Regions from separate parts of the Gordonia sp. w5E2 genome, predicted to be linked through region 1. Evidence: riboswitches for the same ligand, from Rfam matches in the RefSeq annotation. Region 1 holds a riboswitch; the other holds the start of a gene.

Region 1 (3,545 bases):
TCGGTGGCGCACTCGAGCGTGCCGCGCTCGAGTGCACGACGGCATTCAAGCAGAAGGCCGATCAGGCGGGCGTGAAGATCACCTACAACTTCCGGCAGGGTCTGCACTCCTGGGGCTACTGGAACCAGGATCTGCACCGCGCATGGCCGACCATCGCGAAGGCGCTCGACGTTCCCGTGCGCTGAATCGATCCGGCGCGCTGACTCGGTTCCGGAGCGCTCAGTCTAAAGGCGTCGGGTCAGGATGAAGTCGTGCTCGATGCTGCCGTTGAGGTCGAACGTCTTGACCCCGGCACGCTCGAATCCCATCTTCGTGTAAAAGCGTTGCGCGCGAACGTTTTCCTGGTTGACGCCGAGCCAGACGAGCACGCTGCCGCGATCACGGGCGGTCTCGATCGCGGCGCGCATCAGCAACTGTGCAGGCGGGTCGGTGCGGCCGCGTGAGTGATGGTCGGGGAGTACGTACATCTTCGACAGCTCGGACGACGGTGTCTCCACGACCACCGCTGCGACGTCGGGGTCGGTCGGTGGCCGGTGGTGCACGAGCGAATAGCCCACCGTCGTGCCGTCGGATGTGCGTGCGATCAACACGTCACTCTCGTGGCTGGCGATGTAGGCAGCAAAGTTCGCTTCGGCCAGGTTGGTCGTGATGAACCCGGCGATGTCGTCGGGCGACGAGTGCGGCGGACAGGCCAGGGGGAAGGTTGCGGCAGCTACCTCGGCGACGACGCCTGCGAGTGAGGGGTCGACCACGACGTCGACGGCCACGGCACCGTGGGAATGCTGTTCGGGTGCGGCATCGCCGGCCATCTGGCTGGTCGGATGTGGTGGCACAGGCTGCGCTACTTCTTTCCGCAGGTGCAGTTGGCGCCGCACGAGCAGTCGGGCCCGCAGGTGCAGTCGGGGTTGTCGCAGCCGGGTGTCATATCAGCAGTCATGCATACGATTCTACGACCGCGCCGAGAGCGTCGGAAGGCGATCGGCGGGCTCAGATGCACGACGAAGCTCCGGATTCACCCCAGTGAGAGTCGCCACGAGCCCGCGTAGATCTCGCGGAGTTCGGTCACTTCGTATGGCATCGCGCCCTGACCCTCGGTGGTGATGGCGTTGACGATGAGCATGCCGTCGGTGATCTCCCACTTGTACTGGTCCCCGTCGAATGCGGCCTCGCGACCTGATGAGTCGACGACGGTGAAGCTGCCCGGGCGGTAGTCGATGTTCATGCTCGCAGTATGCCTGCCGGTGTTCAGTCCTTGACGAGGCCGCCGTCGACGACGAGGTTCTGTCCGGTGACCGCCCGCGACCACGGTGAGAGGAAAAACAGTGTGGCGTCGGCGAATTCCTCTGGTGTGGTGACCGACCGCAGGGGAGTGGACGCGGCGATGGCGTCGAAGATCTCAGGGGGTGTCGCTGCGCTCGCGTCGGTGGTGCGTAGGAGTCCGCCGGAGACCATGTTGACGGTGATGTTGTCTGGGCCGAGGTCGGCGGCCAGCGTGCGAGTCAGCGCCAGGAGTGCGGCCTTGGCGGCTGTGTAGTCGTGGTAAGGGACGACGGGATTCTGCACGAGGTTGGTGCCGATGTTGACGATGCGCCCCGTACCGGCTTCCCGCATACCCGGAAGTGCCGCCTGTACGACTGTCAGTGCGCCGCCGACGATTCCGCGAAACTGCGCGTCGAGTTCTGCGGTGGTGATGGTGTCGGCGGTTGAGCGGGCGTCGCCGTTGAACGAATAGTCGGGAAGGGCGTTGTTCACCACTGCCGTGATAGGCGCGCCGAAATGGGTTGTCGCAGCATCGATCATCGTCTGAACCGCGTCGGGGTCGGTCACGTCGGCTTCGACGGCGAGTGCTCGGTCGCCGAACTCTGCTGCCAGCGCAACTGCCGCGTCGGCGCTGCGTCGATAGTTGACGACCACGCGCGCACCCTCACGCGCCGCGGCGCGTGCGAGGGTTGCGCCCAGTCCGCGGCCCGCGCCGGTGATCAGTACGACGTGCTCGGAAAGAGGCAGCGCTGCAGGCATTTTCGGACCATCCCTTCGCCAGTGCTAACTGGAGCAGGTTCTGCGGGTCTGATCTCAGCCGACCTTGTGTCGGCACCCCGTGTCAGTCTGGCAATCAGACCGCACTCGGGTGGCGAACGCAAGCACCGCTTAAAGTTGCGTGGGATCCTCGGGGGCATTTTTGTACCCGTGGATCCCACACAACTGCGCCGAGGGGCCGGGGAACAAAAAGATCCCGCTGCGAACAGCGGGATCTGATGGTGCGCGATACTGGGATTGAACCAGTGACCTCTTCCGTGTCAGGGAAGCGCTCTCCCGCTGAGCTAATCGCGCGGGTATGAAATTGGTGGTTTGGAGGTGGCGACGGGAATCGAACCCGTGTACACGGCTTTGCAGGCCGTTGCCTCACCACTCGGCCACACCACCAGATGCGAGTCGACTCGCGCCGAGCGGATGACGGGATTCGAACCCGCGACCCTCACCTTGGCAAGGTGATGCGCTACCAGCTGCGCTACATCCGCATGCTTCGCGAGCAGATCTTGTGGACCATTTGTTGCTCGCGATGCGATGCAGAACATTATCCGACCGACACGCTTCTAACAAATCGCCTGGTCAGAGCCTCGGAAAGTGGGAAGTGTGCAGGCGGAGAGTGTCGCGATGGCACCAAGACGCACCCTTGGGCCGCGATTTGGGTTCCCGGCGTCGATCCGTGTAGTCTTTGCCCTCGTGCACCGACGCCTTTGCGCGTCGCGCGCGGTCCCGTGGCTCAGTGGAAGAGCGTCCCGTTCACACCGGGAAGGTCGCTGGTTCGATCCCAGCCGGGACCACAAGAATGTCGCTGCTCGGTGGGTTGTCTCAACGCCGAGCACTGTGCCCGACAGGGTTCCCTGACCGGCAGTACCTGCGCCGTGATCACTGCGCCTGCCTCCAAGCCCGGTATTTTTCCGGCAGGCACACCGCGCACGGACGGAACCCTGCTGCGATCGCGGTCGCTTCGTCGGCGAAGAAGACGCGATTGTTCACGTATCCGCCCCGGGCTATCGTCCGCAGCGCAGAGGTGCAATCCAACTCGCCGTAGATGCGGCTACGTCGGTGTCCGCCAAGGCTTCCCGGTGTCGAGCTCCTGTGTGGCTTCCGATCCGCACCGAGGAGCACGTACGTCTTCTCCTCCACCTCCACAGCTACGCGGCGTCGTGAAAGACCAAGGCGAGGGTGATGCGTTCGCCGGAGCGGACGGCCGAGACTCCGTGTCGGATCGGAGCTGCCGACCACCCGCGCTTCGACTCGACGGGACGGTCTCGGGTGGTGAACACGTAGCCATGACCCTGCGGCAGCAGGAACGCGGTTCCCCGTGACTGTGCACGTGGGCGTTGTTCGAGCAGCAGGAACTCCCCGCCGGTGTGGTCGACTCCGGGGTTGCTGAGATTGATGACCACCTGCAACGGAAACACGAGGTCGCCGTAGAGGTCCCGATGCAACGCGTTCCAGTCCCGCTCACCGTACTTCAACAGGATCGCCGTCGACTTCGTCTGGCCCGCTGCGTGGCA
Region 2 (3,545 bases), 1.6 Mb from region 1:
ACTGGTCTGTCCAGCGAAACTCGAAGCGCGCCTTGCTCAAAGCGTCGTCGCGTTCCTGAGCTCGCGGGTGGGCTTTGGCGAGATCGGCTGAGTGGGCCGCGATCTTGTAGGTGATCACACCGACTTTCACGTCGTCGCGATCGGGTAGCCCGAGGTGCTCCTTCGGGGTGACATAGCAGAGCATGGCCGTCCCAGCTTGCGCGATCATCGCCGCACCGATCGCGGAGGTGATGTGGTCGTATGCGGGCGCGATATCTGTGGCGAGCGGGCCGAGGGTGTAGAACGGCGCCTCCTCGCACAACTCCTCTTCGAGGCGCACGTTCTCGACGATCTTGTGCATCGGGATATGACCCGGCCCCTCGATCATCACCTGCACGCCATGGGATTTCGCGATGCGGGTCAACTCGCCGAGGGTGCGCAGTTCGGCGAACTGTGCCTCGTCGTTGGCGTCGGCAATCGAGCCCGGACGCAGTCCGTCGCCGAGTGAGAAGGTGATGTCGTAGCGCGCGAAGATTTCGCACAGCTCGTCGAAATGCGTGTACAGGAACGACTCTTCGTGGTGGGCGAGGCACCACGCAGCCATGATCGACCCGCCGCGCGAGACGATTCCGGTCACCCGGCGAGCGGTCAGCGGTACGTAGCGCAACAGCACGCCCGCGTGCACCGTCATGTAGTCGACACCCTGCTCGGCCTGCTCGATCACGGTGTCGCGGTAGATCTCCCACGTCAGCTTGGTGGGATCGCCCTTGACCTTCTCCAGTGCCTGGTAGATCGGCACAGTACCGACCGGGACGGGGGAATTGCGCATGATCCACTCGCGGGTGAGGTGGATGTCGTCGCCGGTGGACAGATCCATGATCGTGTCGGCGCCCCATCGCGTCGCCCAGACCATCTTCTCGACCTCTTCCGCGATGGAACTGGTCACCGCCGAATTGCCGATGTTCGCATTGATTTTCACCGCGAACGCCTTGCCGATGATCATCGGTTCGGACTCGGGATGACGGTGGTTGGCTGGGATCACTGCACGTCCGGCAGCGACCTCGCTGCGCACGAGTTCGACGTCGACGTTCTCGCGTGCGGCGATGAAGCGCATCTCGTCGGTGACGAGTCCTGCTCGTGCCCAAGCGAGTTGGGTCGACGCTCCGTCGACGGGGTCGGGACGGTGCCACTCGTCGCGGGTGCGGGCAAGGCCTGCCTCGACGTCGATCACGGCGGTCGAGTCGGTGTAGGGGCCCGATGTGTCGTAGACATCGAGGTGCTCGCCGTTGGTGAGGTTGATGCGTCGCTGCGGAACCCGTAACCCATCGACGTCGGCGTAATGCTTGGTGCTGCCCTCGATCGGACCGGTTGTCAGGATGTCGGAGTCGACCTTGTACGCGGAATTCTGGTACGCGGAATCGCTGCCGCCGGATACACGTGTGCCCATGAGATTCTCCCTACGCCGGCATTACCCGGACAGGTTCATGCGGTCAGCGGCCGCCTGCCGCCATCTCAGCCCTCGGTTACGTGAGAGCCCCCGCGTTGATTCGGTTGTGTGCAGTTCACTCTACTGGCTTGCTGCTGTTGCGTCACGAAACCGGGGGTAGCCCAACGCGAGTTCCTAACTTAGGATTGCCTTACCAAACAGACAGGGTGCTGTTCGAGCTCGCGACGATCCGGAAGGGTGCAACAGCGATGACGTTGGTGGAGATCGTAGGTCTGCAGAAGGATTACGGGGAGGTGCACGCGCTTCGCGGAATCGACGTCGAGATCGCCGAGGGAGAGGTCCTCGGCCTGTTGGGTCCCAACGGCAGCGGCAAGACGACGACCGTCTCGATCCTCGCGACGCTGCAGCGTCCGACCGCCGGACGTGCACTCATCGCCGGACACGACGTCGTCGACGACGCGGCGAGGGTGCGCGAATTGATCTCTCTCACAGGGCAATACGCATCGCTGGACAACACCCTGTCCGCACGAGAGAACCTCGTCATGTTCGGAAGGCTCACCGGCCTGTCGTCGGCCGAGGCGAAGGGCTCCGTGGCACACGTGGCCGAGGCGTTCGGACTGAGCGAGTTCGTCGATCGTCGAGTGTCGGCGCTGTCGGGTGGCCAGCGCCGCCGGGTCGACATCGCGTGCGCACTCGTCACGCGCCCACGGGTGCTGTTCCTCGACGAACCGACAACCGGACTCGACCCGCGTAGCCGTGCCGCGGTGTGGGAAACGATCGCGGCGCTACGAACCGAGGGCATCACCGCGCTGCTCACGACGCAGTATCTCGAAGAGGCCGATCGTCTCGCCGACAACATCGTCATGCTCGATCACGGCTCAGTGGTCGCTCGCGGAACCCCCGAGCAGCTCAAACATCAAGCGGGATCGGCGATCTGCGAGATCACTCTGCTCGACGCAGCCGATGTGACGCGGGTGCGGACCGCGCTGGCCGACCACGAATTCCTCGACGCCGCGACGTCGGCGCAGTCGCGTCCGGTCCTCGTCGTCGAGGCGCCGGGAGAACTCGACACTGTCGTCGCCGTCGCGTCGACGCTGCGCGCCGAAGGGGTGGGCGTCTTCGACATCGCGCTACGCCGGCCGTCGCTCGACGAGGTGTTCCTGCAGTTGACCGACGAGAATCGCGCTGCCAGTGAGGAAGTCGTGCCATGACGATCTCCGCGGAGCGAACGGCGGTGCGTCGGGAAGCGGCGCCACGCACGTCGGTCGGCTGGTCGACGGCATACGCTGTGCTGACCAGGAGGAGTCTCGACTCGTCGATCCGCACCGGGTTGCTCTTCTTCGCGATCGGCTCGCCTATCGTGTTCTTCACCTGCTTCTACGTGCCACTGCACTCTCGCTTTGAACGCAGCGGCGTCGACTATGCGCAATACGTTGCGCCGCTGGTCATTCTGCAGGCCGCCATGTTTGTCGCCATCATTTCGTGTGAGATCGCGGGCGACGAGGCGACCGGCGGTATGCGGGAGCGGCTGAGTTCGCTGCCCATCTCTCGCCTGACGCCAGCGGCTGCGCGCATGACGAATGCTGTTGTGCGGATGTCTGTCTCGGCTGTATCGGTGTCGCTGTATGCGTGCGTGTTCGGCTTCAGGCTGCGCGGCAGCATCGTCGAATCGATCGGGTTCTTCGCGCTCGCAATCGTTTTCGCTCTCGCACTGAGCATGATGGCCGATGCTCTGGGTAGCGTCGCTACGCACGCCGAAAGCGTTGGGCAGATGCTGATGATTCCGCAACTGTTGCTCGTGATGTGTTCGACGGGCCTGGTGCCTGCCAATGCTTTTCCCGGGTGGATTGAGCCTGTCGTCCGCAATCAGCCCGTGTCGGTGTTCGCCGAGGCAATGCGCGCGCTCTCGACCGGTGCCGACGTCCAGACCGGGCCTGTCGTCGGGTGGAGCGTCGGACTGTTGGCCGTCGGAGCGCTGTGCTCGGCGCTGGCCGCACGAAAGGGGGAGCAGCGATGAGCGTCGACATCTCGCCACGCGGTGCAGAAGGGCGCGGTGCGGCAGGAGCAGCGGATCGCAGAGCAGTGGAACGCAGGGCAGTGGGGTGGGGCGTCGGGGCGC

What was found. A riboswitch is a leader RNA that binds a small molecule or an ion and turns the genes downstream of it on or off. The one in region 1 is predicted to bind thiamine pyrophosphate.
Region 2: another riboswitch for thiamine pyrophosphate. It lies ahead of thiC (phosphomethylpyrimidine synthase ThiC); the one in region 1 lies ahead of RND64_RS10125 (3-oxoacyl-ACP reductase).

What each region holds. Positions count from the first base shown of each region.
Region 1 is NZ_CP144213.1:2,217,399-2,220,943, forward strand. Features, by position in the region: gene RND64_RS10110 (alpha/beta hydrolase) at 1-185, shown strand, start outside; gene RND64_RS10115 (GNAT family N-acetyltransferase) at 225-809, opposite strand; gene RND64_RS10120 (hypothetical protein) at 1,013-1,222, opposite strand; gene RND64_RS10125 (3-oxoacyl-ACP reductase) at 1,246-2,019, opposite strand; TPP riboswitch at 2,013-2,109, opposite strand; tRNA gene RND64_RS10130 (tRNA-Val) at 2,257-2,331, opposite strand; tRNA gene RND64_RS10135 (tRNA-Cys) at 2,351-2,424, opposite strand; tRNA gene RND64_RS10140 (tRNA-Gly) at 2,447-2,519, opposite strand; tRNA gene RND64_RS10145 (tRNA-Val) at 2,754-2,825, shown strand; gene RND64_RS10150 (Ada metal-binding domain-containing protein) at 2,911-3,171, opposite strand; gene RND64_RS10155 (2OG-Fe(II) oxygenase) at 3,180-3,545, opposite strand, start outside.
Region 2 is NZ_CP144213.1:626,954-630,498, forward strand. Features, by position in the region: gene thiC (phosphomethylpyrimidine synthase ThiC) at 1-1,426, opposite strand, end outside; TPP riboswitch at 1,420-1,530, opposite strand; gene RND64_RS02745 (daunorubicin/doxorubicin resistance ABC transporter ATP-binding protein DrrA) at 1,675-2,637, shown strand; gene RND64_RS02750 (ABC transporter permease) at 2,634-3,443, shown strand; gene RND64_RS02755 (ABC transporter permease) at 3,440-3,545, shown strand, end outside.